Regions from separate parts of the Bacillus sp. NPDC094064 genome, predicted to be linked through region 1. Evidence: a T-box and tRNA genes for the amino acid it is inferred to sense, from the RefSeq annotation. Region 1 holds a T-box; the other holds one or more tRNA genes.
What was found. The T-box of region 1 lies ahead of argS (arginine--tRNA ligase). A T-box ahead of a tRNA ligase gene usually reads a tRNA of that ligase, here a tRNA-Arg.
Positions count from the first base shown of each region.

Region 2: it has a tRNA-Arg gene. The T-box ahead of argS (arginine--tRNA ligase) is inferred to sense a tRNA for this amino acid. The anticodon was not compared.

Region 1 is NZ_JBNNUI010000006.1:280,137-289,691, reverse strand. It holds gene ACQKNI_RS16155 (tetratricopeptide repeat protein) at 1-3,063, opposite strand, end outside; gene ACQKNI_RS16150 (endonuclease/exonuclease/phosphatase family protein) at 3,366-4,160, opposite strand; gene ACQKNI_RS16145 (class I SAM-dependent methyltransferase) at 4,154-5,032, opposite strand; gene ACQKNI_RS16140 (hypothetical protein) at 5,220-5,438, opposite strand; gene ACQKNI_RS16135 (DUF2085 domain-containing protein) at 5,468-5,797, opposite strand; gene argS (arginine--tRNA ligase) at 5,909-7,597, opposite strand; T-box leader at 7,643-7,857, opposite strand; gene ACQKNI_RS16125 (class I SAM-dependent methyltransferase) at 7,898-8,674, opposite strand; gene ACQKNI_RS16120 (BrxA/BrxB family bacilliredoxin) at 8,724-9,158, opposite strand; gene ACQKNI_RS16115 (thiol-disulfide oxidoreductase DCC family protein) at 9,242-9,555, opposite strand, start outside.
Region 2 is NZ_JBNNUI010000004.1:15,090-38,305, reverse strand. It holds gene ACQKNI_RS10730 (amidohydrolase family protein) at 1-90, shown strand, start outside; gene ACQKNI_RS10725 (purine/pyrimidine permease) at 189-1,484, shown strand; gene gerE (spore germination transcription factor GerE) at 1,650-1,874, shown strand; gene ACQKNI_RS10715 (hypothetical protein) at 2,321-2,854, shown strand; gene ACQKNI_RS10710 (ABC transporter permease subunit) at 3,162-3,830, shown strand; gene ACQKNI_RS10705 (ABC transporter permease) at 3,841-4,848, shown strand; gene ACQKNI_RS10700 (helix-turn-helix domain-containing protein) at 5,024-6,283, shown strand; gene ACQKNI_RS10695 (TcaA NTF2-like domain-containing protein) at 6,645-7,211, opposite strand; partial or broken gene gerE (spore germination transcription factor GerE) at 7,378-7,467, shown strand; gene ACQKNI_RS10685 (type 1 glutamine amidotransferase domain-containing protein) at 7,545-8,207, shown strand; gene racE (glutamate racemase) at 8,646-9,455, shown strand; gene ACQKNI_RS10675 (GerMN domain-containing protein) at 9,579-10,625, shown strand; gene rph (ribonuclease PH) at 10,756-11,493, shown strand; gene ACQKNI_RS10665 (XTP/dITP diphosphatase) at 11,505-12,113, shown strand; gene ACQKNI_RS10660 (metallophosphoesterase) at 12,127-12,630, shown strand; tRNA gene ACQKNI_RS10655 (tRNA-Gly) at 12,740-12,813, shown strand; tRNA gene ACQKNI_RS10650 (tRNA-Arg) at 12,815-12,888, shown strand; gene ACQKNI_RS10645 (cytoplasmic protein) at 13,420-13,620, shown strand; gene ACQKNI_RS10640 (PH domain-containing protein) at 13,706-14,320, opposite strand; gene ACQKNI_RS10635 (hypothetical protein) at 14,637-14,885, shown strand; gene ACQKNI_RS10630 (hypothetical protein) at 15,084-16,082, shown strand; gene tig (trigger factor) at 16,392-17,669, shown strand; gene clpX (ATP-dependent protease ATP-binding subunit ClpX) at 17,934-19,193, shown strand; gene lonB (ATP-dependent protease LonB) at 19,300-20,970, shown strand; gene lon (endopeptidase La) at 21,153-23,216, shown strand, end outside.

The DNA.
Region 1 (9,555 bases):
ATACACATATGCGATCGCATCTAATCGCCATATTTCAGGTACTTCTCCAGCTAACCGTTCTAATTCCGCTAGCAACTCTTCCTGTAATTCTACTTTTACTGAAAGCTGCGCCAAGTATTCCATATTTATATGCAATGGTTCCTCTTTCATCGCCTGAACCATATGACTTTGTTCCTTTGAATGATTTTCTTCTTTTTCATATATTTCTGCAAGCTGTAAATGTACACCTACGAAATTCCCATCAAGCTCTAAACATGTTTCATACGCTTGTTTTGCTTCTGTCAATTGCCCTAATGCCATAAGTGTTTCGCCAATTCGGTAATAAGGTAATGCCGTTTTCTTTTGTTCTATTGCCTTATTATATCTTTTCATTGCTTGGCCGTACTGTCCAATAGATTCATATAAAATACCTATATAACAACCGTATTCACTTACTTCATTTCTTTCTTTTTGTAACGTTCTTAAAAAAGCTATACCTCGTTGTACAAACACAGTTCCTTTAATTCGATTTACATATTCATCTAATGCACTTGCTACACTATAATCTCCCTGCTTTATACCACTCTCTAATTTAACCAATGCTAATTTTAGTTCTTCCTCATTCCCGCCCAGTTCGATTTCTGCATCCCATAAAACCATCCCAGCATTCATAAGGAAATCTTGACTCTTTTCAATTTGTTTTTCGATACCGAGAATATATTGTTTCGCTTCTTTATATTGCTCTTTTGCCATATACACTTGCGTAATTCCGAAATGAGAATAAACATCTTCATCATTTTCTTCTAAAGCACGCTCATACAATACTTCTGCTTCTTCTAAACTATCATTCTGAAAATGATAGTCACCTAACCTTACGTAAAGAGATGCTTTATCATCACAATTCTCAATACCTTTTAATAAAATTTCTTTCGTACTTTTATCATCCTTCAAATCTGATTCGTATATTTCCGAAAGTTTCGTATAAATGTAAGGTGCATTACTATCCAAATGAATCGCTACTTTAAGCCCTTTTATCGCTAAATGTAACTTCCCTAATTGATGTGCACATCTCGCTCGCTCATACCATACATGCGCCTCACTTTTATACTCTTTTAACAAATCATTAAAGATGTCATATGCTTCTTCATATCTTTCTAAATCGATTAATATTAAACCGTGATTCGTTAACGTGAATCTTTCAGGACTACGCTCTAAAGCAACTTGAGAAAACTGCAGCGCATTTTCACATTTATCGATATACATATAGGATAAAGCGAGAAAACTCCAAGCAATCGGCTGATCTGCGTCCAATTGTAACGACGAACGAAAACTTGAAATTGCTTCTATATAATTTTCTTGTTCAAATGCATATCTTCCATTTATCAAATGATACAAAGCACGATTATTTTTCTTCTCAACACTTGTCAGCATTTGCCCAGCTTTCTCCATTTCTTGAAGACGGATAAAGCACTGGGCACCATGTAATTTAACAAAATCCGAGTTCGGAAACTTTTCCGTTAACTTTTCTATACAATTAAGAATAAACTCTTTATCTACTTCAACATCTAGATGTTTAATCGTATATAACCACGTATTCGGATTATCACTCGTCTCTTTTAAAAAGTGTACTAAATGACTAACCCCCTCTTTATCGTGTTCATCTAAATGATCTGTAAGAGAAAAAATGGATTTAAAATACTGATTTTCTTCTTCACTTAAAAACGATAGTTGTTCCTTCTTTTCTTTCGGAACAAACGTGATTGCCAAACAACCTGTATAACGATATTTCTCTTGCAATTTACTATATTCCACAAGAACTGGTTCTATAAAGTTTGGATCTTGAACATAAAAAGCTTGTAACGTATCATCATATCCAGATAGTACTTGCACATGCGAAGCATGCTCAATATCTATACTTAATAAAACGGGAATTCCTCGGTCAAGCAGTCTCTTATAGTTTTCCTCATTCCCTTTGAAATAACGATATTCATAACCTAATCCTTCTAAATACGAAACAGTATCCGAAAACTTTGAACCTGTCATATCAAAAATAAACTCTGCAATTTCGTCTTGTGTATGTTTCTCTCCCCAAATTTGCAACATCATTTCTAAGCTTGTCGGAACACAATAATTATCCTTTTGTACAATAGGAACTATCGGCAGGTGAACCTTTTTTCCATCTCGATTTTTTTCTAAATTATGATACAAGGATTCTTTTAAACTTTTTTCTTCTTTTAATAACTCCTGTAAGTTTACAAGTTTATTCATTTTATACAGCGCTTCTGCACGTAAATGAATAAAGTAAGCCTCATAAGCATGATAAGGAAGCTGACGATTAATATTATCTATTACCGCTAACATCTCTTCATATTGCCCTAAATCTAATAAATACTTCACCTTTTCAAAGTGAAAATATGGTACTTGCGGGAACTTTACAATCGCATCATCAATTAGCTGTAATGCACGTTTCTGTTCCCCTTTATTCGCATATAACTGTGATAATAAATAGGTAGATAACTCTTCACAATCTTTATGCTGCATGCCGGCTATAAATTGTTCCTCTGCTTTCTCCCACTCACCTGTATGCATATAGACGTAGCCCCATTTATCAAAAACCGCACGTGTACTGTACTCCTCTGCTTTTTGCATATAGATTAGCGCTTCTTCATTTCGTTTCATTTCTAACAGACATCGTACTAACGTAAAGTATGTTTTCGCTAAAAAATCGACATCTATTTTTTCTTTATTACTCTCTTCTAAAGAATCTTTTAACAACTGTTCTGCTTCAAGAATTTTCCGCTCATCAATTAACTCGTCACAATATAAAGAGAGCGTTCTCATATTTGGGAATTTTTTATAAGCGTAGCGAATGAGGAATGAACTGTATTGGTGCATAAGCCCTTCATCAGTAAGGCGAATTAATATATCAAACTCCTCATGTGAAGGAATATTAGCAAGCCACTTTTTCACATAAGATATAGTATTCGTTTCTTTTATATATGAAATTTCTTTATTTATTTCCTGTAATCCATCTACAAATCTCTTGTCTTTCAAACAAGCTTCTAACTGCTTAAAATCTAGCATGCATTCACCTCGAATTTATATTTATACTGCTACTTGCTTAGATTTTACACATCATATTGTAGGTATTCAACTATAATCTCTTATAATGAGTGGTATTATTTAATATTATTCTAATCCATAACAGAATATAGTAAAAATGTTTGTTTTTCTCTGTATTTTGTTTGATTTTATGAAATAACGTAACATGTAGCTCTTATCTTTCAAAAGGTGAACTCTATATATAAAATTATATCGGCGATTTTCAAAATATATCAGCGATTATATGTCGAATATCGACTTACCAACATTAAACGACATTATTTTCACTTATCAAATTCCAAATCTGCAAAAACACCGTAATGATCACTAGGAAACACACCAGTTGAAGTTAGTACCGAATCCCCAAATATAGATACGTTTTCAATCGTAGGAAATTCAAATGCGGCATTTTCTTGTATCATGATCCAATCGTATCTTTTTTCTTGCTTTACATAGCCTTTTAAATTCAGATTCTCTCTATAATCTAAAGTTGGTTGAGCTATCATGTTCTCTTCGATTTCTTTAAACTGAGCTACATCTATCCAATGCTTCCGAATTAAGTATTGATGCACCATTGAATATGGATCATCATTAAAATCGCCACATAATAATTCATAATTACTGGCTCTGTTTTCAATCCAATTATTCACAGTGTTCATTTGTTCTTGTCTTATCCTACTAGATTTCCAATTTAAATGAACATTCGTAACTCCGAACTTCCAATCTTTATATTTAAATGTGATTCGAATGGCACAATAATTTGATTCCTCTATATCAGTTTCCCAAATTGCTTCTTCAGCTATAATAGGAATTTTACTAAAAAAAGCTAGTCCTTCATCTGGAGAATCAGGGTACTCTTTAAATATACAAAACGGATATCCAGTTTGATTCGCTATATACTGGGCCACATTTTCCTTTGATTTCAAATTAACAGAACTTCTAACTTCCTGTAGAGCAAGAATATGCGGAGAAATGCTTCGAATCTCCTCACAAATAGCTTCTAACCTTTCAAACCAAAGACTCTCATGGTTCCATATATTAAAGGTAGCAATCCTCAATAAAGCGCTACCTTTTAACATACTATTTCACCATATGTAATTTTCATATTCGGAGTATATACTAAAGAAGAATGTAGATGAAATGCTTTAAAAAATCGTAGTTCAGCTTCATATTGAGCTAGCGCATCATCATATGTTAATTCCCTGGCCATTAAACGTTCTATAAATTGCTGTTTATCTCCTAGATTGCCCGCTATTCCCTCTTCTTTTAACGAATGATACAAATCGTTTTTATCTTTGTGATGTATATTAGAGTCTAAAAAATTCACTTTATCGCTCACTCTACACTCAATATTTTTCACACCTAATTCACTTAAATACATCGGTATTTTCATGCCGATATTGCCATCTTTACCACTTCTCTGCGTGTCACTTTCAAATAATTTCTGTAAAATGCCTAGCTGGATAATTTTCGATTGGCTCTCTCCATCTAACACGTATGAAGACATATTTGAAATCCAATGTGGTTCAAAACAGATTATTTTACCACCATCCTTAATTGACTGTATCATTTTTTCTAGCATCTTTTTTGGTGAGTTCATATGTAATAAGAAAGCATGACAGATTGCTATATCGTATTTATTTTTTAATTCAATTTCTGTAGCATCTCCTTCAATAAATTCTGATTCATATGGAAGTGAACGAAATAACTCTCTTGCTTTAGCTATTAATGTTTCCCCGCTATCAATACCTGTATACTTTGAGCCCTTTGGAAGTAAAGGCAACAATACTAGGCCTAAATAGCCGTATCCACAACCGTAATCAACAATATGTACTGGCCCAGAGATCTGCCAAACTGTATTTACTAAAAAACTTAAATAATCGTCATTGTAATATAAGTCTCTCGTGTTTTTTAAATATATCAGTTTACTATTCCAATCGTACGTTTCCAATGTCTATTCCCCCTTTATATACAACACAAAAATAAAATTCTATTTATAGAAGACATATTCCTACACTTGTGTGGAATATTTAAGCCAGTTAATCATAAATAGCAAAATTCTAAAGCAAAAAGGGCTAGTGCATCGTTAAAAATACACTAACCCTTTTTACTTTGAAGAAAGATAGATCAATAGAAGCTTAATCATTACAATCACAATCTAAACAATCAGTACAATCTAAATCGCCGCAGTCGAAATTTCTTCTTTTTTTGCTTCTTTTAAGATAATAATATAGCACGCCAATAAACAATGTGCACATACCAAAAGCTATTATTGCTTCTGTATATTTCTCGTGCATGATAAAACCAATTCCACTTCCTCCTGAAATGCAAATTAGAATTAAATAGATCCAGAACATCTAAGTAGCTACCTCCATTAATATACGCTTTAAGAAAGAATCCATATAATGCTAGATGAAATGAGTAATCCCATCCCATTACCGCTTAATATACCGGTAGTTACTCTTAGCAAATTTGTGCTGCTTCTCCATTTCCATTTTTGGGTGAATCCATCAATAAGTAACGGAATTTGAGCGCAAATTGATAGTATGATTGCCATAGGAAATGAAGGTGTTATGTAAAAATAAATTGGAAACAGTAAAATACCAATAAGCATGCCCGTACAACGCGTACATAAAGGTATGTACTTTTGTAGTTTAAGGAAACTTCTTTTAGATTTTCTATGACAAGGAATTTGTAAGATAAAAGTTCGAATCAATATGAATCACCCTCTCTAAATAGATTTTAATTGATTTTGCAAAAAAATTATATATCAATAAAAAAACAAACCAGGTTCATACTAGACCCGGTTTGTCAGTTTACTACTATTTCACATCTCCTCAGGAGCACCCACCCCAAGTAATCGTAATCCTTCTTTTAATACAACCGTCACAGCATACACTAATGCCAGTCTACTATCCTTTTCTTCACTCTCTTCCAATATACGCACATTTCCATAATATTTATTGAACGATTGTGCTACATCTAATACGTATTTTGAAATAATGGATGGCTCATTTTTGTTACATGCTGCTTCAATTACTTGCGGGAATTTGTTTAGTAATTTTACGACGCTCCAGCTATAATCATCTTTTAATGCAAACGTACATGTTTCAAATTCCACACTTTCTTTTCTTAAAATAGAGCAAGCACGTGCATGTGTGTACTGTACATACGGACCTGTTTCCCCTTCAAATTTCAGCATATTTTCTAATGAAAATTCGATATTATGCATACGCTCATTTTTTAAATCATGGAATATGATTGCCCCAACACCGACCTGCTTTGCTACTTCTTCTTTTTGTTTTAAGTTTGGATTTTTCTCTTCAATATTTTGTTTTGCCAGTTCGATCGCTTCTTCAAGTACTTCTTCAAGTAAAATAACTCTTCCTTTACGCGTCGACATTTTCTTACCGTCTTTTAATATGAATCCAAACGGTACATGTTCCATACCATCAACCCAAGTGTAGCCAACCTTTTTTAATACAGTGAAAAATTGATTGAAATGCAAGCTTTGTTCCGGGCCAACTACATATAACGCTTTATCAAATCCATATGTGCTTTGACGATATAATGCTGCTGTTAAATCGCGTGTTGCGTAAATTGTCGCACCATCTGATTTTCTAATTAAGCAAGGTGGCATACCTTCTTCTTCTAAATTAACGACTAATGCGCCTTCTGACTCTTCAAGTAATTCATGTTCCTCTAAAATCCCAATAAAATCTTCCATTAAGTTATTATAAAAAGCTTCTCCTTGAAAATTAGTAAATTCTACACCGAGAAGTTCATAAATACGAGAAAACTCTTTTAAAGATTCGTGACGGAACCAATTCCAAAGCTCGACTGCTTCTTCATCACCTTCTTCTAGTTTCTTAAACCAAGCACGACCCTCTTTTTCTAGTTCTTCGTCTTCTTTTACCTCTACATGAAACTGAACATATAGTTTAAATAATTCACGTATTGGATCCTCTTTAACTACTTCTTCATTTCCCCATTTTTTATATGCGGTAATTAACTTTCCAAACTGTGTTCCCCAATCACCAATATAATTAATTCCTACAACTTCATATCCACATTTTTCGGCGATATGCTTTAATGAATTACCAATCATTGTAGAACGTAAATGCCCCATTGAAAAAGGTTTCGCGATATTAGGCGAAGAATAATCGATAACTACCGTTTTTTCACATCCAAAGTGGTTTTGACCGTACTCTTCTTTCTCCGCTAAAACCTTTTTTAATACATCATCACTTACAGTTTCACGATTAAAAAATACATTTACATACGGACCAACGGCCTCTACTTTCATAAAGAACGGATCATTTAATTTCTCTGCAATTTCCTTTGCGATAATAGCCGGTGATTTTTTATATTGCTTCGCTAGTGAAAAGCATGGGAACGCTGCATCTCCAAATTCATCTTGTTTCGGTGTTTCAATTAAATCTAAAATTTGCTTTTGCGCTAATTCATCCGTAAAAATATTGGATAAACTTTCCGCAAACTTCGTTTTATAATCCATACTACAACCTCCTTATTTTTTTAAACACAAAAAACTCGTCTCTAATAAAGAGACGAGTTTTAACCCGTGGTACCACCCTTGTTGTTCAATACGAACCACTTTCCCGTTTATAACGAGGACAGGGGGCCTCGGCTTACTCTACTATTCGTTCAAGAAGCGTCTCCGAAGTGCGCTTCATCTTTTTCTTCCGCACTAGGCTCACACCATCCCTAGCTCGCTTTCCTTCTAAAAAAGACTACTCTCTTCATCACAGACAATATATTTAATTAATTATTGCCTATTATACATCTTTTCAAACAATTAGCAAGGGTCAATTACACCAAAGTGAAACTTTGCACTTTTTCTTTTGTATACGTGAAAATTGTGTTTTTCAAATCTAGAACTACGGAAATGATCTTTCAGAACGACACGTTTACTCGCCACACGCTTCGCTTCCGCAATTGTTTCGTCAGTTATATCATGATACAAAGCGAAGTGTTTTAATCCTTTTATCCCATCTGATTCTATGACAGTTTCTTCAAACATTGGATCCAGGTAAACAACATCATAACTATTATCTTCACATTGTTTTAAAAATGCGTAATGCTCCGTTTGCTTTACATCGATTCTTTGCATTGCTTCATCAATTTCAGAAACGGATGAAGACCATGTTTGCAAACCATTTTTCATAATATAAGCCATATATTCATTACCTTCAAGCCCTGTTACTGTTCCACTTTCACCAACAACATAACTAGCTACAATACTATCTGATGCCATACCGAGCGTACAATCTAACACTGTCATTCCACTCTCTAATTTAGCAGCTTGTACAAACGGATCGTGTTCTCCGCGCATTAATCTTTTCACACGAAACATCGCTGAGTTAGGATGAAAGAAAAACGACTCTTCCGTTCCTTTCGGATAAATAGCTAATCGATTCTTCCCTACAACAAGCACATCTTGTTCATACTGTTCATGCAGTTTATGTACTGGTATGTCATTACGTTTAACGAATGAAACATTTAACTCTGCTGCTACCTTGTTTGCATAATCTGTCATTTCTTTGTTTGTTCTTCCTGCTGTTGTTACTATCATTATTTCACCTCTATATAAAGAAAAGAGGGAGATTTACTCTCCCCCTTCTTTAGCAATTCTTTTCGAAAGCTTGTTCTAAGTTCGTAATAATTTCGTCCATAGTTGCACCTTCAATTTCATGACGGTGAATGAAGTGAACAACTTCTTTCCCTTTTAATAATGCCATAGATGGTGAAGATGGAGGAATTTCTCCGAAGTATTCACGCATTTTTGCAGTAGCATCTTTATCTTGACCTGCAAATACAGTTACAAGATGATCAGGTTGTTTTTCAGCACGAACAACCGCTTGACCTGCTGATGGACGTGCTAAACCAGCTGCACAACCACAAACTGAGTTTACAACTACTAAAGTTGTACCTGATGCATTCTCCATAAATTCTGTAACAGCTTCTTCTGTAGTTAATTCTTCAAATCCAGAACGCACTAATTCTTGGCGCATTGGAATTACCATTTGACGCATGTATTCTTCATAAGCATTTGACATCGTGTAATCTCTCCTTCAACTTTCATTCCAAATTCATCATATCACGCTCTATTAATAGGTGCAAAAGAAAGATAGTGACGATTTCATTTTTTTGAAGGGATTTCACAAACCCCTTCACGGCAATGTCCAACTGGGACGAGTTTTCTATTGTTAGCGATATAATCGTATACTTTACTTCCAAATCCAAGTACGATAGATAGCTTTATAAAAGGAACGGCAAACCAATAAGACGGAACAGCCTTTGCTAATACATGTATGCTATGGATTCCGTCATACCATTTATTATTTTTTAAAATATACAATCTTTGTTCCATCTTACTTTGTAGTTCTTGAGAAAGCTCATACTTCGAGACTACATCTTCATCTCGAAATGAAACAAATTTCATCTTTCCCTTTT
Region 2 (23,216 bases), on a different contig from region 1:
GCGCGTCAAACAGAGAAGCGCTTAGTCGTACATAAAGGAAATGTTGTTGTTGGCAGTTTAAATGAAGTGGAATTAAATAATCTTGTGTAAAGGAATCGTTTAAATGTTTTGGGAAGGGTTCTAATTGTAAGTGTAGAACCTTTCTTTTTTATGCTTACAGTATATTTCTTATAAGGAATATAGAAGGGATGAAAAAATTGGGCAATCAACACAATCAAAATCATATTATGGGAACTTTGCAATGGTTTATATTTTTATTAGCGAATTCAATCGCACTACCAATTGTTGTTGGCGGATTATTTCACCTTACGACGGAAGAAATATTTTATTTAATGCAGCGTACGTTTTTTGTAGTTGGTATATCCTCTTTTTTACAAGGTTGGATTGGACATAGACTACCAATTGCGGATGGGCCAGCTGGATCTTGGGTTGGTGTATTTACTGTACTTGCTTATGCAACTGTCGGGCAGGATCAATTACATAGTACGTTGCAAATTTTAGAATTAGGAATGATAATTTCCGGTGTAATTTTAATAGGATTAGGAGTAAGTGGTTTTATAGGGCGTATTTTATTTTTATTTACGCCGCTTGTGACAGGGACGTTTTTACTTTTGTTATGTTTACAACTAAGTGGTGTATTTTTGAAAGGAATGCTAGGAATTACAGCCACTGTTTCTCAAGTCGATGGATTTACAGCAATAATCGCGTTTAGTATATTTTTGTTCGTTATTATACTATCTAATTTTGGGAAAGGTTTTGTTAAAAGTTATGCAGTTTTAATTGGATTAATTAGTGGGTGGATTATCTTTTTAATTGCAGGGAAAGTGACGATTCCGTCTCAAGTAACTCACTTTGTGCAATTTCCACATATATTTGCTTGGGGACTTCCGAAATGGAATACAGGGATGGCTGTATCAAGTTTCGTTATGGTATGTATTTTAGTTTCAAATACAGTAGCTGCTATTATAGCGATTAATCAAGCTACCATTCATAAAGCGACGATTGAACAAAAACAGTTGAGAGATGGTACGTGGGTTGGAGGCATCTCGCATATTATTTCCTCCGTATTTTCAACTGTAGGTGTCGTTCCGTTACCAGCAACAGCAGGATTTATACGCTTAACAAAACAAAAATATATACGATCGTTCTTAATGGCATGTGTACTACTAGTCGTTATGTCGCTTTTTCCAAGTATTATTCGTTACTTAGCGTCGTTACCATCCGCTGTTGCATCTGCAGTTTTAATGGCTTCATTCGTACAGTTAATCGGGATCGGGCTAAACAATATAAAACAAGTGGAGCTTAATGAAAGGAATGTAACAATTTTAGGAGTAGCAGTATTATTTGGCAGCGGTGTTATGTTTTTACCGTCTGGAGCACTCCAATCGTTGCCGTCTGTTATGCAATATATATTCGGCAATGGTTTGTTCGTAGGTACAGTTGTGAGTATATTACTAGAACAAATATGGCGCATTGGAAAGTAAGTGGATAAAAAGAGGGTGCGCACTGTATAAAAGTCTAAAATAACATAGGAAATAAAGCCCATTTTCATTCACCACCTGCACATTTCGTTCATACAATATCTTGACTAAATAAACACCCAACTTACACATACACGGCTCTGGCTTAAGCAAGGAGGGTTATACCAGTTGAAGGAAAAAGCGTATCAATCTAAACCTTTACTCACAAAGAGAGAAAGAGAAGTATTTGAATTACTGGTTCAAGATAAAACAACGAAAGAAATTGCAGGTGAACTTTTTATTAGTGAAAAAACAGTACGCAATCATATCTCAAACGCAATGCAAAAGCTAGGGGTTAAAGGACGTTCACAAGCAGTTGTAGAGCTTCTTCGCATGGGAGAGCTCGAACTATAAGAAGTAAGCCGACTTTTATACAAAAAGTCGGCTATTTTTTGTTTGTATTTTGAAGTGAATGATTGAAACAAAAACATGCTGAGAAGTAAGAGACGTCTAGTTTTTAATTTGTGAATTTTTCCACTTCAATTCTTGATTTACTTAACATATCTATTACCTGCTAGGTAGCTCATATTAATTTTTAGTCCGATAATTAGTGTTAATTTTCCCAATTGTCTGATTTTAAAGTTGTGTGGATAATAAAGATATAAGTTCAATAAAAAGTATTTTAACAGGTTGGGAGTTGGTTTTAACAAATATGAAGTTATACATATTACTTATATTGTCATAATTGACCAAGATTTTAAGAATAAATGGAAATTATTGAGGGGAAAAAGGGTTGGATAGACATATTAAGAAAGTTTAATAGTAAGTCATTACAAATTTCAAATCAATAGGAGGGGACCATGAAAAAACTTTGGGTTGTCATTGCGTTACTTTGTTTGGTATTTGTGGGATGTAGTAACGAAAAAGTTTCACGAGTAGTGAAAAAAGAGGTTACGTTAGATGCTGGGGTCAAAGGGATAGGAAATAAAATCTTTTTGTACGGTAATAGTAATTTACCCGAAGGAACATTCATTAAAGTGGTTTTTAAGGAGATTGATGCAAATCAATCTATAGCTGAAAATACAGTTAAGGTTGATAAAGATGGTAAGTATAATTGGGAGACAGATAAACCGAAGTTAGATCAAGAGTACGAATTGAACGTCATGTTTTTACCAGAAAAACAATCAAAAGAAGTTCAACAGAAATATGGTAAAACGGGAGAAGCAATTGATAAGGAATCGATAGGTTTCATTAAATACGAGGTAGAGGGAAAGACATATACAGGTATTAAAATGTATTCTCGTGTTCATAAGATTACAAAGGAAGAAAATGGGCAAAGTACACAAGGGCAAAGTACAAGGTTATCTGAAGTAATGCAGCCACCTCTTGATTAATTCTACAGTATTTTGAATTAAGCTTTTGTTAAGTACGTTGAAGAAAGGGGGACAAGGCATAAAGTCTCGATCTTATATAAGATCGAGACTTTTGCCAATTATTATGAAAATAGTAAAGGTATTTTGTCGATATGGAGTGGATTTGCTTCTCACCCTCTTTACTATTCTATTCATCATTGCTTTTTCGAGAAGTTATATTCATCTTCCAAATCTGCAGGGATGGAATGTACTTTGGGAGCAACTTCAACATCTTTTTTTTAGTTTATTATCAATCAATGAAATTCAAGTGCGGATTAACAATTTACATATGGAATCTTTAGTTTCGGCAATGAAAGAGCCATATGTATACTCATTAAGTATTTTATGGGGAGGATTCATCGTCTCATTTTGTATTGCGATGGTTTTTGCTTATTTATGTTTTAACTTACCAAAGAGGGTACAGAAGGTTATTAAAGGAGTAGCCTTTTTTATTGAGTCTATTCCTGATGTGGTGTTTATTTTCTCCATTCAACTCTTTGTTATTTGGGTATTTCAAAAAACGGATTTATTAGTGGTAAAACCATTGGCTGGATTTGATAATGTGTATATGTTACCGATTTTTACGATAGCAATTTTACCTTCTGTTATGTTGTTTCAAATGATGATTTTAGCGTTTCAAAATGAGGAAACGAAAACATATGTTGAATACGCAAAAGCAAAGGGGTTGTCACGAAAAGATATTTTATTTCGACATATCTTTCGTAATGCGTTAGTAACGGTGTTTTCTAATATGCAATATTTATTTTGGTTTATGCTGTCCAATTTGTTAGTGGCGGAATATTTGTTTAATATGCGTGGTTTTTTTAGTTTTCTCTACAAGCACAAGTTTGAAACGGAGGTTTTAGCAATAGGTTTGATTGCGGTTTTTATTCCGTTTTATATTGTAGATATTGTAGGGAAATGGTTTATTACTTATTTAACAGGAGAGGGTGAATAGGGTGAATAGGGTGAAACGTTTGTTGCGTAATAAGTATTTTGTTTGCAGCTTTCTATTCATTTGTTGTTTATTAATCATGAGTTTTCTATACTCTTGGTATTTAAAAGAACATATCCCTATTCCTCCTAAAATGTTATATGGAGATCAAGAACAGGTAGTTGATATCCCGCCTTATCCACCTAGTTGGAAGTATCCGTTTGGTGTAGATCGCCAAGGGGAAGACGTATTTTGGAAGGTTATAGATGGGGCAAAATATACCATTTTTATAGCGTTAATAACGAGCTTATTGCGAATTTTTCTTGGTGTAATAGGCGGAGTAATCTATGCGTTTTATCTGAAACGATTTCAATTTATAATAGAGGGAATGATTAGAGCATTTCGTTTTGTTCCAGCTGTAATGCTTACAATTTTGTTTTTTGTTGGATTGCCATTTGTTGAAAATGGTTCAAGCCTAGATGTAATAGGAAAACAAATTGTTATCTTAGCTCTTGTAGCAGTTCCTCCTTTAATTAGTTTAATTGGAATGGAAGTGAATCAATTTTTGAAAAATGAATTTGTAGCTTGTTCGCGCACTTTAGGTGCAGGTGATATGTGGTTATTACGAAGGCATTTATTTCCTCATTTGCGCCCGAAGTTATTTTTATTTTTTATGCAACAAACAGTACAAGTTTTGTTACTTCTAGTTCATCTAGGGACATTTCAAATTTTGATTGGCGGAGCTAAAGAGATATTAAAATCTGGTGGAACTGGACCAGCGCAGACAATCTCCTTATCATTATCAAACGAATGGTCAGGAATTATTGGTTTATCCTATCAGGAATTAATGCTGGATCAATGGATTATAGTAGGACCATGTATAGGATTTGTCCTTGTTATTTTTGCTTTCAATTTGATGAGCAAAGGAATTGAGCAAGTTATGAATGAGAGAAAAGTATATACACAAGTAGAAGCTGTAGATAGTAATAAAGTGAATCATTCAAAAAATGGTACAGACTTTGAATTTGTAAATTTACAATAGGTCATTATATAACTCATGAAAAAGAAGGTATGATATTGTTGTCAAGATAAATGACTAATGGTATCATACCTTCTTTTTTAATCGTATATTTGATTTTGTGTAGCTTTAGATGATTGAATATTCAGTAAAATAATAGTAAAATTTATATAGTAATTATTGGAAAAGGGGATCTTGTATGGGTATTGGGAAAATTATTTATTACCACAGAAAAAAACAAGGTAAGACGCAAGAAGAATTGTGCGGGGGTATATGTTCGGTTACGCATTTAAGTAAAATAGAGAATAACTCAAAAGAAGCAAATATAGGTACTTTAAAATTATTATGTGAGCGATTGGAGATATCTATTGAAAAGGAAGAGGGGAAAATAAGAGATATTCAAAAGAAAATAGATGGTTTCTATGATGCGATAGAGCGATTAAATAAAGTAAAAGCACAGTCCTTATACAATTTTTTGAGCAATGATAAAGAGTATATAAGTTGCACGAAATACATTTATTTATACGAATTATGTGAATTGAGATATTATTTGTTTTTAGATAAATTAGATGAGGTCGAAAAAATGTTTGAAAAAATTAATAAGCATAAAAGGAAATTTTCCCAGTATGAAAGGTGTTTATCAGATTTTTTATATGTTATATATTATCTAAAAAAGAATGAATTTACTAATGCACTAAAAGCATTACATGATATTAGCGAGTTAGTTGAAATTTATGGAGATAAAATAAAAGAGTATGATTATTATCAAGCTTTAGTACATAGTAAATTGAATCATTCCACTTTAGCTATCTATTTCGGATATAAAGCGTTAAAAATATTTCAAGACACGAGCAATATTTATCGTATACTACATGCTAAAACAATTATTGCAATTCATCTTATAAGAACAGGCGAATATAAGGCAGCTGAAACAACCCTATTGGAGATGTTAGATGATGCTGAATTGATGCAAAATGAATCAGAAGCAGCAAGAACTTTGCATAATTTGGGTTTTTTGTATGAGTCTCAGAAAAAACAAGTAAAAGCATTAGATTATTACTATAAATCATTGCAGTTAAAACAAAAGCATACACAGATTTATTCCCTAACATTAAGAAATATTGCGCAAATTTTTCTGGAACTGCAAGAGTTTGAAAAAGTAGTTGAGATCCTAAAAGAAGAACTTCTCGTTTTTGAAAATAAAGAAAATACAGAATATGTGAAGTTAAATGTGTTATATCTACAGGCATTAGGGAAAGAGGAATCTTTAATTCACTATTTAATTCATCACGGTCTACCTATTATGAAAAAAAATAATCAACTAGAAGAAGCTTTAGAATATGTAGAGAAAATTGCTTTCTATTATAAAGAAAGTAATCTTCCATTATCTAATGAGTATCTTCGTATTAGTAATAATATATTAAAAAGCTTATTGCATAATAGGGAATATAATGAGTAAGTTGATTAAATATATCGTATTACGTATTATCTTTTTATCTCTGTGGATATATCGAGTGCATAAGGCGAAATGTATCACCTAGGTTTCGGTGCCATTTTATTAATTAGAATGAATCGAAGGTGAATAAAACAATATACATAAGAATTTATTATTCACTAATTCTTATGTGTATAAAATAATTTATTTACAGCAGTAAAAACAGTACATAAAAGGCAGTTCCGTAAGTTTGGAACTGCCCAAAAGATTAAAATTCTTCATAAGTTTGTCTAATCTCAATTGTTTTTTATTGAGAACTTAAGTGTGATAAAAAGTCTATGTAAACCATTATAGAATGGTTTATTATCTTTTTGCTAAGAAAAGTTTACAATGGTTTATGATCACTTACCTTAAGTTTGTTATTTTCATCAACTATAAGCGTGTATTTATGCTCACCCTTATCCGCAGGTTTCTTTTTCCCATGATTATAAATGTCATATTCTTCGTATGTGTATACTACGTATTCATTGGGGTTTTTCACTTCTACCTCTGTAACTTGACTCTTTAGTAGTTCCTTTGTGGTTTTGTTGGTGTAGTTTTCATCGATCTCCTGAAGTTGTGCTGCTTGAAAACTTCCTTTAGAGGTCAGATAACCTTTAACTTCATCCAAATCATTGTCATTTAGGACCCTTACATTTGCACTGTTATTTAGAGCTTGTACACTTGCGCGGTTATAGCGGCTCATAAATTCATCAATTTCAGTTTTGGAAAAATTTTTTGTTTTTTCCGAAACTTCACTTTGCTGTAGTGCAGCTTCTTTAGAATTGTTTTTATCAAAGAATCTCTCCAAAAAAGATGCACCATCATTTAAAAGGCCAAATAGAGCAGCACCACCAAAGATAATACCGCCTGCAAGTGCCTTTGCACGCCCCGATTTTTTTTCAGAACTCATAAATCTCCATCTCTCCTTGTATAAATATGAATAAATAAATTCTAGTGTAATTTTACCATGTCATTTTAAAGAAAAATAGAACTTTAATTTTTTTATTCTAAGTATATCTGTAGGAGAAAAAGTAGCGTTTATTTGACACTTATGTGGTGAAATTTAGGTTCTACTACACATCTCAAACGCAATGCAAAAGCTAGGGGTTAAAGGACGCTCACAGGCAGTTGTAGAGCTTCTTCGCATGGGAGAGCTCGAACTATAAGAAGTAAGCCGACTTTTATACAAAAGGTCGGCTATTTTTTGTTTGTTTCATGCATAAATAGGTAGTAAGGAGGGGATATGTTGAAAAGGATATTATTAGTTTCAACAAGTGCTCATGATATGAATGGACACCCGACTGGTTTGTGGCTTGAAGAGCTTGCTGCTCCTTATCATTTGTTTAAAAAGGCTAAGTTTGATGTTGATATTGTGTCGATAAAAGGCGGGAGAGTACCTATTGATAGAGTATCTATCCCAAACGGTATCCCACGTGAATTTAAGTATGTCGCTTCTTTATTGCAAAATACGAAGCCGATCTCTACTGTTCATTTTTCAGATTATGATGCGGTTTTATTTGGTGGTGGGCACGGGGCGATTGTAGATTTTCCAGGTAATCCGTATGTAGCAAATTTAATTGAGAATATGTACAATAGTAACCGGATTGTCGCTGCTGTTTGTCACGGAGTAAGCTCCTTAGTAGGTGTGAAAAATAAGGATGGCTCGTTCTTTAGTGCTGGTAAGCGTATAACAGGTTATACGAATGATGAAGAAAAAGCTGTGCATTTAGAAAAACGAGTTCCATTTTTGCTAGAAAGTAAGTTGAAAGAGGAAGGGGCTTTCTTTTATGTTGCTCCTAATTTTACGCCGCATGTTGTAGTAGATGGGCATTTAATTACAGGGCAAAATCCGCAGTCTAGTGTGGAAATAGGTAAGGCTATAAAAAGAGTTGTAAACAAATTATAGTCTTTTTAATTTCTGCGCATTGCTTCTTATTAATAGGAATGTCTTCTATTCAGAGAAAGGTAGCGTAATAAATACGTACTTTATTATAGAAGAAACCGACTTTCATTTAGAGGGCCGGTTATTTTTCTGTCTTGCAAATTACGAAAAAAAGGAGCAAAATAAAAAAGGTCCTAGTCTATACAGGTACACATAAAAATTTTTCATACAGGAGCATTTTAAGTGAGCGAACTTAAAATGCGTAAAATATAATGATAAACATAAAGTGAAACTTTAATCAGTGGGGGTGTTCATCCCCGCTGATTATTAGCCTTCACCAATCGGGTGTTTATAGGCAGTGGATCTCCTGCTTAACTTCTTTGCTGCAACCGAATGTTGAGGTGGGAGTTTTACTGCCCGTTAACGCGGGATAAAATAAGATGATGAATGAGAAAACGGGTGATGAAGTTGAGTAGAGCAATCGGTGTTATCGATTCAGGAGTTGGCGGTTTAACAGTAGCGAAGGAATTAATTCGTCAGTTGCCGAAAGAGCGTATTATATATTTAGGAGATACAGCACGTTGCCCGTATGGTCCGCGTTCTCGAGAGGAAGTGCGTCAATTTACGTGGGAAATGACAGAGCATTTATTAGATTTAAATATTAAAATGCTAGTTATTGCGTGTAATACAGCAACTGCGGTTGTACTAGAAGAAATGCAGAAGCAATTACCGATTCCGGTAGTAGGAGTTATCCATCCGGGGTCACGCACAGCTTTAAAAGTGACAAATACGTACCATGTTGGGATTATTGGAACGATTGGAACGGTGAAAAGTGGTGCGTACGAAGAGGCGTTAAAGTCTATTAATAACCGTGTTATGGTAGAAAGTTTAGCTTGCCCGCCTTTCGTTGAACTTGTAGAGAGTGGGAATTTCGAAAGCGAAATGGCGTATGAAGTTGTGAGGGAAACGTTGCAACCGCTGAAAAGCACTGATATTGATACGCTTATTTTAGGGTGTACACATTATCCGATTTTAGGCCCGGTTATTAAAAAGGTAATGGGAGATAAAGTGCAATTAATTAGTTCGGGTGATGAAACAGCGCGTGAAGTAAGTACGATTTTATACCATAGTAAAATGTTAAATGAAGGAGAAGAACAAAGTGATCATCTCTTCTTAACGACTGGTAAAATAGGCTTATTTAAAGAAATTGCATCAAAGTGGTTCGGTCAGCCGATTGAAAATGTGAAGCATATCAATTTAGAAGCAGAATAATAGTAGACTCATATAAGTGAACTCCTGAGAAATCAGGGGTTTTTATTTATAAGTGGCTTGTTCTAAAATGTGAAACAGCTCGTATACATAATAGTACAAACTTAGCTTTTAGGGGGGAATGGCATGCCTAAATCCACTTTTAAATGGGTTGTTGGTGCTACTGTGAGTGCTGTTTTACTAACAGGGTGTGGCTTTATAAATCAGGAGAAAGCAACTGAACAAATTGATCCACCAAAACAAGTTACTTATACAGAGGGTGGAAAGAAAGAGGTAGCTAAGAAAGATAAACAAGGGCAAACGATAAATAGGGAACTATACCTTGTTGATAAAAATGGTTATGTCGTACCACAAACGTTAACTATACCAACTCCGAAAGCGAATGAGGTCATGCAGCAAACGCTAGAATACCTTGTGCAAGATGGGCCGGTAACGGATTTGTTACCGAATGGGTTCCGTGCGGTCATTCCAGCAAATACAACGATGACCTTGAATTTGAAAAAAGATGGGACGGCAGTCATTGATTTCTCTAAAGAGATGAAAAACTACGCCAAAGAAGAAGAGCGTCAAATTGTTGAATCTATAGCGTGGACGTTGACGCAATTTAAAGAGGTAAAACAAGTGCAGTTCCAAATAAATGGTGAAAAAATAGCGAGGATGCCTGTCGGTGGTACGCCGCTTGGTGAAGGGGTGAGCCGCGCGAATGGTATTAACTTTGATGATGAACAAGTAGCCGATGTAACAAATACAAAACCAGTCACATTGTATTTTATGGCGCAAAATAATAAACAGCAATATTATGTGCCGGTTACGCGTCGCGTTGCCGAAGGGAAAGAAAATGATATTACGACAGTTGTAAATGAACTAGTTAAAGGGCCGAATCAAAATTCACTGTTGAGTGACTTTAATCCAGGGGTCAAACTTATTACGAATCCGAAATTGCAAGACGGGAATATTACGTTAAACTTTAATGAAAATATATTTGCGAATAAAGATAAAAGTAAGATTTCAAATTACGTATTGAAATCATTAGTTTTATCTTTAACGGAAAAACAAGGTGTGAAAAATGTTTCTATTCAAGTGAATGGGAAAGCAAATCTTATGGATGAGAAGGGTGAAAAGTTAACAAAACCTGTGAATCGTCCAGAAAACGTGAATACAGGTGGTTTTTAATCACGGATAATTTGATATACTTATGTAAGAAAGGGGAATTGCTTTTTGGGTTCTCCTTCTTTTATTGTATACATATCATACATTTAAATTTGGCTATACTAACGAGTAGTAGTTATGAGGAGGTTATTTTATGCGAGTAGATGGTAGAGAGAAAACAGAATTACGCCATATACATATTCATACGAATTATTTAAAACATCCAGAAGGATCAGTATTAATTGAAGTTGGGGATACGAAGGTAATTTGCTCAGCGACAATTGAAGAGCGTGTACCACCGTTTATGCGTGGAGAAGGAAAGGGCTGGGTAACAGCTGAATACGCGATGATTCCACGTGCGACAGAACAACGTACAATCAGAGAGTCAAGTAAAGGGAAAGTAACAGGGCGTACAATGGAAATCCAACGTTTAATTGGACGAGCATTACGTGCGGTAGTTGATTTAGAAGCGCTTGGCGAGAGAACGGTTTGGATTGACTGTGATGTGATTCAAGCAGATGGTGGAACGAGAACTGCTTCTATTACAGGTGCATATGTAGCAATGGTATTAGCGTTTGAGAAGTTATTGCAAGCAGAAAAAGTATCTAAAATTCCAGTGAAAGATTATTTAGCAGCAACGTCAGTAGGGATTGTTGAAGAGCAAGGTGTTGTTCTAGACTTAAACTACATAGAAGATTCTAAAGCAGACGTTGATATGAACGTAATTATGACTGGAAAAGGTCAGTTTGTTGAAGTGCAAGGAACTGGGGAAGAAGCGACGTTTAGCAGAGCGCAGTTAAATGAATTACTTGATGCTGCGGAACAAGGCATTTTCCAACTAATTGACATGCAAAAAGAAGCGTTAGGTGACATCGTATCTCATATAGAGTAGAGGTGGAAAATATGAAACAAGTTGTTGTAGCAACAAATAATATGGGGAAAGTACGTGAGTTTGCTGAGTTATTTGGGCGATTTGATTTAGAAGTGAAATCATTACACGATTTTCCTCATATTGAAGAAGTTGAAGAAACGGGCGAAACATTTGAAGAAAATGCAATCTTAAAAGCAGATAGTCTAAGTAAACAGCTGGATGCAATCGTAATTGCGGATGATTCAGGTCTTATTGTAGATGCTTTAAACGGAAAACCAGGCGTGTATTCAGCTCGTTTTGCTGGAGAACCGAAAGACGATCAAGCGAACATCGATAAAGTGTTACAAGAATTAAATGATGTCGATTTTGAAAAACGTAAAGCTCGTTTCTACTGTGCACTAGCAGTTGCATTCCCAGAAGCGGATAAAGAACCGGTAATTGTGAATGGAACGTGTGAAGGGTACATTTTAGAACAGCGCCGCGGGGAAAACGGTTTTGGATATGATCCAATCTTTTATGTAGAAGAATATAAAAAAGCGATGGCGGAACTAAGTTCAGATGAGAAAAACGCCATTAGTCACCGCGGGCGTGCTCTTCGTAAGTTAGAAGAAAAAATCCCGGAATGGTTTTTAGGAGAATAAGGGAGAGAGATTGATGAAAGCTTTAATCGTAAGCGATAGTCATAGCTCTGTGAAGGAATTACAGCAGTTAAAAGCGAAATATGAAGGGAAAGTAGATATCATGATTCATTGCGGTGATTCAGAGCTAACACCTGCTCATGAAGAACTGCAAGGTTTCCACGTTGTAAAAGGGAACTGTGATTATGCTAACTTTCAAGACGAAATTGTAACGGACGTAGATGGTATTCGTTTCGTAGTGGTACATGGACATCGTCATAACGTGAAAATGACATTACAAACGTTAGCGTACCGTGCAGAAGAGGCAGGGGCACAAGTTGCGTGCTTCGGACACTCTCACGTATTAGGTGCGGAATTAATCGACGGCGTTTTATTTATTAATCCAGGCAGTATTTTATTGCCACGTCAGCGTGTAGAGAAGACATTTGCTTTATTAGAAATGGATGAAAATCAAATGGAAGTTCGTTTTGAAACATTAGACGGACAACTAGTTGAACAAGCAGTTTTTAAAAGAGGATAAGAAAAATTATCCTCTTTTAAAAAAGATGTTGACTTTATGAGTGGTTATACATATAATAAATATTGTCGATAGGGCAACAGCGCTAACGAAGAAGAAAAAAATAATATATGCGGGTGTAGTTTAGTGGTAAAACAAGAGCCTTCCAAGCTCTGGTCGAGAGTTCGATTCTCTTCACCCGCTCCATGTCCCAGTAGCTCAGCCGGATAGAGCATACGCCTTCTAAGCGTACGGTCGGGAGTTCGAATCTCTCCTGGGACGCTAACAAAACCTTGTTATCTTTTGATAACAAGGTTTTTTGTTTGTCTAAAAATTGCTGTATGTGAAAGAACTGTGAAATTTTTCCGAATCTCTTTCTATTTCGTTAGCTATTTTATCGAATTCTGCTAAAACAGTGGACATATTGATACATACGTTATCAGCAACGAAGACTGACACGATGTGGATGATCAAAAGAAAGTACGATTAATGAACTCGGCGGATCGAACGTTGCACAATCAATTCAAAAGATATGATATCCCTTATAATGCAATATGCGCATTCAACGCATGCTTAGTAATCGTTTATAACGATACAAACAAAATGCAGCGGCAAGGGATCGTATCGTTTGGCGTAACTGGCGTCGGCTCAGTCGAATGCAAAGGAAATATCGTTCTTGGTGCGATTGAGCAGCTGTTATCGGAACTTATCCCCCGACAGTGTGTTACAATTAATCGAAGTGGAAAGCGAGGATCTCCAATTGACTGGTTGGACAGTTTAAGAAGGTTGTATAAAAAGGGAGATGGCGCAAAGATGGCGAGATCAAAAGAAAATGATTTAACAGAAAAATTGGCAGAAGGTAAACGAAAATATGGTGACGGCAACTTTACAATACGGAACATCGGTGATGAAACTGACCCGAATTGGACTGTCGTAAAAAATGTGAGGAAGGGATCAGCAGGCATTCGCGAAGAGGAAGATATATTAAGACTGCGATCAAAATATATAAAATAGTACGGAAATGGGCGGATCGGGAGTTCGAATCTCTCCTGGGACGCTAAGAAACCCTTGTTATCTTTTGATAACAAGGGTTTCTTGTTTAGTTATTAATAAACTTCTCAAAAACAAAACCATAATCTTTCACATTATATTGTTTCTTCGTATCAACAAGCCAGTTAAAGGCGATCTCGTTCATCTCTTTAAATTGCTCTGCTAAATTTACTTGTGCGTTTGAAATGCGGCTGAAAGCGTTAGATGCCATATCTAGGCTTTTATGTGCATACTGCAATGTAATATTGTTGTCGTATGAAATTTCTTCGATTTTAAGTAAAGCTTTATATAAATCTTTTAATTCTTCAATATGTTTTTTATGAACATCAATTGAATAATGCTCATCGCCCATTTGAAACTTAATTTCTACATCTAAATCAATTGTTCCCGCAGTTTCGAGTGCTACGTTTTTAATTGGATATTTACTATAGTTATAGCGGCGAAGTGTGCGCTTTTTACTTGTTGCACTTGTACCGTCTAGGTGGATTAATCCTTTGTTTGTGAAGCAGTATTCATCTGTTTTTGATTTAATTAGAAAATAAATTTTTTCTCCATCTTCATGCATCACGTAATCATCAGCATCAACTTTATCATAATCTTTCGGTGTAATAACAGAACCTACATCGCTTAGTCCTAATACATCTGCAGCCATTTTTTTAAACATATATAATCCCCCTTGTAAATTAAATTCTTAATTGTACAAAAATATCTTAACACGATTTTAAATCAATTTTTGAAATCTTACAATTCTGTAAGGTAACTGTAAGGAAGTTCGATGGTAACAAATTACTAATTCTCTATAATGAAGATAACAACGATAAAACGAGGAGGAAGAAATGATGAAAGGGTTAATCGTAACAGGTTTAACGGTAGCTTTTGGATTTGTAGCGTATGAGAAATTAACGTATGTAATTGATGTTGTAAAACATTTAGTAGCGTAGAAAAAACTACCATGAGAGGGAAAGGGAATGAGTGAATGAATGGAATGGTTATTTGGAATTATAGGTACTTGTAGTGTAGTGTTATTGTTCTTTGTCCCAAGTGGTATACTTAGTTCGACAACGAGTTTTTTCTTCTTAAGTTTGTTTGGTTGTACGATGCTTATTATTATGTTTTTAATGAAGCGAAGTAAACCAATCTTCTATTTTAGCATGATTGTTATGGCAATTATTGTTCTCCAAATTATTACCCTTGTTCTATACCCCACAATTATAAAAGCTTTCCATTAATAGTGAATCCTCTGCGCTTGTTGCTGAGGGTTTTTATTTATATAATCTTGTTTTTTTAATAAAGATTTGTTCGTATTGAAATATAAAAATAGAATATTTTTATATTTCAAATAAATATTTTGGGGATGTTGTGTTCTCATTACGCATTTGATATATTTACTTTGAGCATAATTAAAATCAAGAAAAAGAGGCGGACGTATGGATAAAAAAGAAAATACGGTCGTATTGTTTCCTCAACTATCAGAGCGTTATATTGATGAAGGTTTTTTAGCCCTGAAAGAGCGGAAATTTGAAGATGCATTGCGCTGCTTTGAAATATTACGTCAGTATAATGCGGAAACGGAACAAACGGAATTAGCTTCAGTTATTTGTTTGTTGGAATTAAAACGTATGGAAGAAGCGAAAGACAAATGTGAACAGTTACTTGAAACAGGAGCTGTATTATTTGGTGATATTCTTGAAACGTATGTGACGATTTTAGTTCAAACAAATGATTATGAAGGTGTTATTGAAACTGTTGAAAAAGTTTTGCAAACGAAAGACATAATGCCGGAACAAAAAGAAAAATTAGCGCAGCTCGCTTTATTTGCAGAAGGAATGCTAAATGAGGAAGATGCATCATTAGCAGATTCTAATTTTGATTTGGACGAGTTTACTAATGAGATTTTTGGTGAAAACTTCGGGCAAAAGTTAAGGGCAATTCAGCAACTTTCGTTAAAAGATTTGGATCTTGCATTACCTGTTTTAAAGAAATTTTTAATAGACGAACAGCAGCACCCTTATTTGAAAACTTCTATTTTATATAAAATGATAGAAAATCAAATAGAAGAAGAGATAGAAGTAGAGAAGTTTGGAAATACGATCAAGGTGATTCCAGCATTTACAGGTCATAATGAGGAGCAATCCGATAACATTATACATATATTATCAAGCCGATTAGAGCAAAATTATCCGGATATATTTGATGCGATGGTTACATACTGGAAAGAACTACAAATTGGTGTTTTCCCATTCGCTCTATTAATGGATAAAGTAGAGATCTGGGCAGCTGTTTTAGAGAGAATTGGAAGAAAGCGTTTCGGATTGGCTATTGATGAAGAAGAGCTTATGACAGCGTACAATATTGAATTAGAAGAGTTTCATATTGCCTATCAATGGTTATTACGTGTTGAAAGAGAAGGATATTTGCCCGTATAATTATGAAAAAGAGTTGTTCAGTTCTTGAAACGAGCATATTCTATGTTATAATGTAAGGGTTGCAAAAGGCAGAAATCTGCCTGTTTGTAAGAGAAGAGAAGTGTAATTCTCTTACTTAATATGTTTCATATTATTCTCGAACAAAATATACCGTAATTGTCTTTTAGACAATTAATAGATTGAAACATTATATCTGAAAGCTTTTGCTAGAGGATTATTTGTGCATTTGTTATTTCAAAAAAGAGATAATGAAGGTCTTAATCTATAGAGGTATGTGCATACATTATTATAGTTGGAGGGAAAGAATAAATGTCTACAAAATGGGAAAAATTAGAAGGTAACGTTGGCGTTTTAACAATCGAAGTTGATGCTAAAGAAGTAAACAGCTCTATCGACGCTGCGTTCAAAAAAGTAGTAAAAACAATTAACGTACCAGGTTTCCGTAAAGGAAAAATGCCTCGTCCGTTATTCGAACAACGCTTTGGTATCGAATCTTTATACCAAGATGCTTTAGATATCATCTTACCAAAAGCATACGGTGAAGCAATCGATGAAGCTGGCATCTTCCCAGTTGCTCATCCTGAAATCGACATCGAGAAGTTCGAAAAAAATGCTAACCTTATCTTCACTGCAAAAGTTACAGTGAAACCTGAAGTTAAATTAGGTGAGTACAAAGGTTTAGCAGTAGAAAAAGTTGAAACAACTGTAACTGACGAAGATGTAGAGAACGAATTAAAAGCTTTACAAGAGCGTCAAGCTGAACTAGTTGTTAAAGAAGAAGGAACTGTTGAAAACGGTGATACAGCTGTAATCGACTTCGAAGGTTTCGTTGATGGCGAAGCATTTGAGGGCGGAAAAGGCGAAAACTACTCTCTTGCAATCGGTTCTGGTACATTCATCCCAGGTTTCGAAGAGCAAGTAATTGGTCTTAAATCTGGTGAGTCTAAAGACGTTGAAGTATCATTCCCAGAAGAGTACCATGCTGCTGAATTAGCTGGCAAACCAGCAACATTCAAAGTAACAATTCACGAAATCAAAACAAAAGAACTTCCTGAGTTAAACGACGAGTTCGCTAAAGAAGCAGACGAAGCGGTTGCAACTCTTGATGAATTAAAAGCGAAACTTCGCACAAACTTAGAAGAAGGCAAAAAGCACGAAGCTGAGCACAAAGTACGTGACGAAGTAGTAGAATTAGCTGCTGCTAACGCTGAAATCGACATTCCAGAAGCTATGATCGACACTGAGTTAGATCGTATGGTTCGCGAATTCGAGCAACGTTTAAGCCAACAAGGTATGAACCTTGAGCTTTACTACCAATTCACAGGTACTGACGCTGACAAGTTAAAAGAGCAAATGAAAGAAGACGCTCAAAAACGCGTAAGAATCAACCTTGTTCTTGAAGCTATCATCGAAGCTGAAAACATCGAAGTTACTGAAGAAGAAGTAACTGCAGAAGTTGAAAAAATGGCTGAAATGTACGGTATGCCAGTAGATGCTATCAAGCAAGCTCTTGGAAGCGTAGACGCTTTATCTGAAGATCTTAAAGTGCGTAAAGCTGTAGACTTCTTAGTAGACAACGCTGCGTAATAAAATAACAAGGCACGATTAAAATCGTGCCTTGTTTTATAAATATAGAAATATATTTATAAAACTTTTTGACGAAGAAGGAAATGTTCCTTTGTAAGTCGAATATACATATTTCAAAAGTTTTAAAAATTTTTTATTTGTACATAACTAGTCATATTATTTGTATTTCTCGCCACGTAGTGACATAATATGTATTTACATACGATACATTTATCGTGTACATACGAAGGCAAGAGGTTAGCACTTTGTAAGGGGTGTGAAAATATGTTTAAATTTAATGATGAAAAAGGGCAATTAAAATGTTCTTTCTGTGGTAAAACACAAACGCAAGTTCGAAAGTTAGTTGCAGGTCCAGGTGTTTACATTTGTGACGAGTGTATCGAACTTTGTACTGAAATTGTACAAGAGGAGCTTGCGAAGGACGAAGAAGTAGAATTCAAAGATGTACCGAAACCGGTAGAAATTCGTGAAATCTTAGATGAGTATGTCATCGGACAAGATAACGCGAAAAAAGCACTAGCGGTAGCGGTATATAACCATTACAAACGCATTAATTCTAACAGCAAAATTGATGATGTAGAATTAGCGAAGAGTAATATCGCACTTATCGGGCCAACAGGTAGTGGTAAAACATTATTGGCACAAACGTTAGCGCGTATTTTAAATGTTCCATTTGCAATCGCGGACGCAACATCTTTAACAGAAGCTGGATACGTTGGGGAAGATGTAGAAAACATCTTACTAAAATTAATCCAAGCAGCTGATTATGATGTAGAAAAAGCGGAAAAAGGAATCATTTATATTGATGAGATTGATAAAGTGGCACGTAAGTCCGAAAATCCATCAATTACACGTGATGTATCTGGTGAAGGTGTGCAGCAGGCACTTCTGAAAATTTTAGAAGGTACTGTAGCAAGCGTTCCGCCTCAAGGTGGTCGTAAGCATCCACATCAAGAGTTTATTCAAATTGATACAACGAACATCTTATTCATTTGTGGTGGAGCGTTTGATGGCATCGAGCCAATTATTAAACGCCGCCTTGGTGAAAAAGTAATTGGATTTGGTTCTGAGAAGAAAAATGCTGATGTAAATGAAAAGCATGTTTTATCGCACGTATTACCAGAGGACCTTTTAAGATTTGGTTTAATTCCAGAGTTTATTGGTCGTCTTCCAGTTATTGCGAACCTAGAGCCACTTGATGAAGATGCTCTTGTTGATATTTTAACGAAACCGAAAAATGCACTTGTTAAGCAATTCCAAAAATTATTGGAGCTTGACGATGTTGAGTTAGAGTTTGAAGAAGGTGCACTAATCGAAATTGCGAAGAAAGCAATTGAACGTAAAACAGGTGCTCGTGGACTTCGTTCTATTATTGAAGGCTTAATGCTTGATGTAATGTTCGAACTTCCATCTCGCAAAGATATCGAGAAGTGTGTTCTTACAAAAGAAACAGTAGCTGATAATGCAGCACCAAAATTGGTGTTACAAGACGGTACTGTACTTGATACAAAAACATCTGCATAATACAAAGGAGAAACAGCAATTTTTATAATTGCTGTTTTTCTTTATGTTTAGCTACGTTCCTCCGCGGAAATACTAAAGGATAAAACATTGCGGGAGGAAATAAATGATGAGCTGGACAAATATATTTTTAGTTGTTCAACTTGTTTTTGGGGTAATTGTCGGATTGTATTTTTGGCATTTACTTCGAAATCAGCGAACACAAAAAGTTTCAATTGATCGAGAATCAAAAAAAGAATTAGAGCAACTTCGTAAAATGCGCGAGATTTCTTTAACAGAGCCGCTTGCAGAAAAGGTGCGTCCTACATCCTTTTTAGATATTGTAGGGCAAGAGGACGGAATTAAGTCGTTAAAAGCGGCTCTTTGTGGTCCGAACCCGCAACATGTAATTATCTATGGCCCGCCAGGTGTCGGAAAGACAGCGGCAGCACGCCTTGTATTAGAAGAAGCGAAACGAAATCCGAAATCTCCATTTCGTACGAATGCAACATTTATTGAACTCGATGCGACGACAGCGAGGTTTGATGAACGTGGTATTGCAGATCCTTTAATTGGCTCGGTGCATGATCCAATTTATCAAGGTGCGGGTGCGATGGGGCAAGCTGGTATCCCGCAACCGAAAAAAGGCGCTGTAACAGATGCGCACGGTGGTATTTTGTTCATTGATGAGATTGGTGAACTGCACCCGATTCAAATGAACAAAATGTTAAAGGTGTTAGAAGATCGGAAAGTATTTTTAGAAAGTGCGTATTACAGTGAAGAGAATACGATGATTCCAACATATATACATGATATTTTTCAAAAAGGTTTACCGGCAGATTTTCGCTTAGTCGGTGCGACGACACGTTCACCAGAGGAAATTCCACCTGCCATTCGTTCGCGTTGCCTAGAAGTGTTTTTCCGTGAGTTAGATACAGAGGAAATTCAAAAAGTCGCGAAGAATGCAGCTGAAAAAGTGGAAATGCAAATAGGTGAAAATGGTGTTGAGATGATTGGCATGTATGCAAGAAATGGACGAGAAGCGATTAATCTTGTGCAAATTTCTGCTGGTATGGCGATAAATGAAGAACGTACTTTCATTAAAGATGAAGATATAGAATGGGTTGTTCATTCTAGTCAACTTACACCGAAATATGAAAAACATATTTATCCGATTCCGAGGATTGGTCTTGTAAACGGACTTGCTGTATATGGTCCGAATACGGGCGCGTTATTAGAAATTGAAGTAACAGCAATCGAGGCAAAAGATAAAGGATCCGTAAATGTTACCGGAATTGTAGAAGAAGAAAGTATTGGTAGTCAAACGAAATCGATTCGCCGTAAAAGTATGGCGAAAGGTTCTGTAGACAATGTATTAACAGTACTTCGTTCTCTAGATGTGTTGCCAGAAGGGTACGATATACATATTAATTTTCCAGGCGGTATCCCGATTGATGGGCCTTCGGCAGGAATCGCTATGGCAACAGGTGTATATTCAGCAGTGCATCGTACGTATGTGAATAATGAAGTAGCGATGACAGGTGAGATAAGTATACACGGAGAAGTGAAGCCTATTGGTGGTGTGTACGCGAAAATAAAAGCTGCGAAAAAAGCCGGGGCTAAGAAAGTCATCATCCCTGCTGAAAACATGCAACCGCTTTTGTATACAATAAAGGGAATTGAAATTATTCCTGTTCGTAAGTTAAAAGAAGTATTTGAGCTAACGTTTATGCAGGAAAATACGCATCGCGGGCTTGATGTACATACTGCTGTAGATGAAACAGATGCACAATCAATGTGAGGATAGATGATAATAAAATTTGCAAGACTTCGTTTAAGTTTGTATGCTTAAGCGGAGTCTTTTTCGTTTCATAAGGAAGAAAAAACAAGGGATTTACAGTTGCGGAGAATCTCTGCAATTGCATCTAGATGTATTGTAATATAAAATAGTTGAACAGGAGTTTAATTTATTATGGAGGTGCTATGTCTAGTATGAATACGAATGAAAAAATCGTACCCCTCCTACCATTAAGAGGCGTTCTCGTATATCCAACGATGGTTCTGCATCTTGATGTAGGACGTGATAAATCGATACAAGCACTAGAGCAGGCGGCAATGGATGAAAATATCATCTTTTTAGCGATGCAAAAAGAAATGAATATCGATGATCCGAAAGAAGATGACATATATAGTGTAGGTACAGTCGCGAAAGTGAAGCAAATGTTAAAATTGCCGAACGGTACGCTTCGTGTCCTTGTAGAAGGTTTACATAGAGCAGAAGTAGTAGAGTTTATCGAGGAAGAGAATTTTGTACAAGTTTCTATTCAAACGGTAACTGAAGAAGTGGAAGATGATCTAGAAGAGAAAGCTCTTATGCGTACGTTACTGGAGCATTTTGAACAATATATTAAAGTTTCGAAAAAAGTTTCAAATGAAACATTTGCAACGGTAGCTGATGTAGAAGAACCAGGCAGACTAGCGGATTTAATTGCTTCTCACTTGCCGATTAAAACGAAGCAGAAACAAGAGATTTTAGAGATAGTATCTGTGAAAGAACGATTACATACACTGATTTCAATTATTCAAGATGAACAAGAGTTACTTAGTTTAGAAAAGAAAATTGGACAAAAAGTGAAACGTTCAATGGAGCGCACACAAAAAGAATATTTCTTACGTGAGCAAATGAAGGCAATTCAAACTGAACTTGGCGATAAAGAAGGTAAGGGCGGGGAAGTTGAAGAACTTCGTGAGAAAATTGAACAGTCAGGAATGCCTGAAGAAACAACGAAGGCTGCGCTGAAAGAATTAGATCGTTATGAAAAGTTACCAGCAAGTTCTGCGGAGAGCGGTGTTATTCGCAATTATATTGATTGGTTATTAGCACTTCCGTGGACAGAAGCAACAGAAGATATGATTGATCTTGCTCATTCTGAAGAGATTTTAAACAAGGATCATTACGGTCTTGAAAAAGTGAAAGAGCGCGTACTTGAATATTTAGCTGTACAGAAGTTAACGAATTCATTAAAAGGACCTATCCTTTGCTTAGTAGGACCTCCTGGGGTCGGAAAAACTTCGTTAGCGCGTTCGATTGCAACGTCATTGAATCGTAACTTTGTCCGTGTATCTCTTGGTGGTGTACGTGATGAATCTGAAATTCGTGGTCACCGTCGTACGTACGTTGGGGCAATGCCAGGACGCATTATTCAAGGTATGAAAAAGGCGAAGACAGTTAACCCAGTCTTTTTATTAGATGAGATTGATAAAATGTCTAACGATTTCAGAGGAGATCCATCAGCTGCATTACTTGAAGTATTAGATCCAGAACAAAATCATAACTTCAGTGATCATTACATTGAAGAACCATATGATTTATCGAAAGTTATGTTTGTAGCAACTGCTAATACACTTTCAAGTGTTCCAGGTCCATTACTTGACCGCATGGAAATTATTTCGATTGCTGGCTATACAGAACTTGAAAAAGTTCATATTGCTCGTGAGCATTTATTGCCGAAGCAATTAAAAGAGCATGGCCTGCGAAAAGGTAATTTACAAGTACGTGATGAAGCACTTCTTGAAATTATTCGTTATTATACACGTGAGGCGGGTGTTCGTACGCTAGAGCGCCAAATCGCAAAAGTTTGCCGTAAAGCAGCGAAAATTATCGTTACAGCAGAACGTAAACGTATTGTTGTGACAGAGAAAAATATTGTAGATTTACTTGGTAAACATATATTCCGTTATGGGCAAGCAGAGAAAACAGACCAAGTCGGAATGGCAACCGGTTTAGCTTATACAGCAGCTGGTGGCGATACACTTGCAATTGAAGTATCTGTAGCACCAGGTAAAGGGAAATTAATTTTAACAGGGAAACTTGGGGATGTTATGAAAGAGTCCGCACAAGCAGCGTTTAGTTATATTCGTTCTCGTGCAGAAGAGCTTCATATTGATCCGGATTTCCATGAGAAAAATGATATTCATATTCATGTTCCAGAAGGAGCAGTTCCAAAAGATGGACCGTCAGCAGGTATTACGATGGCAACGGCACTT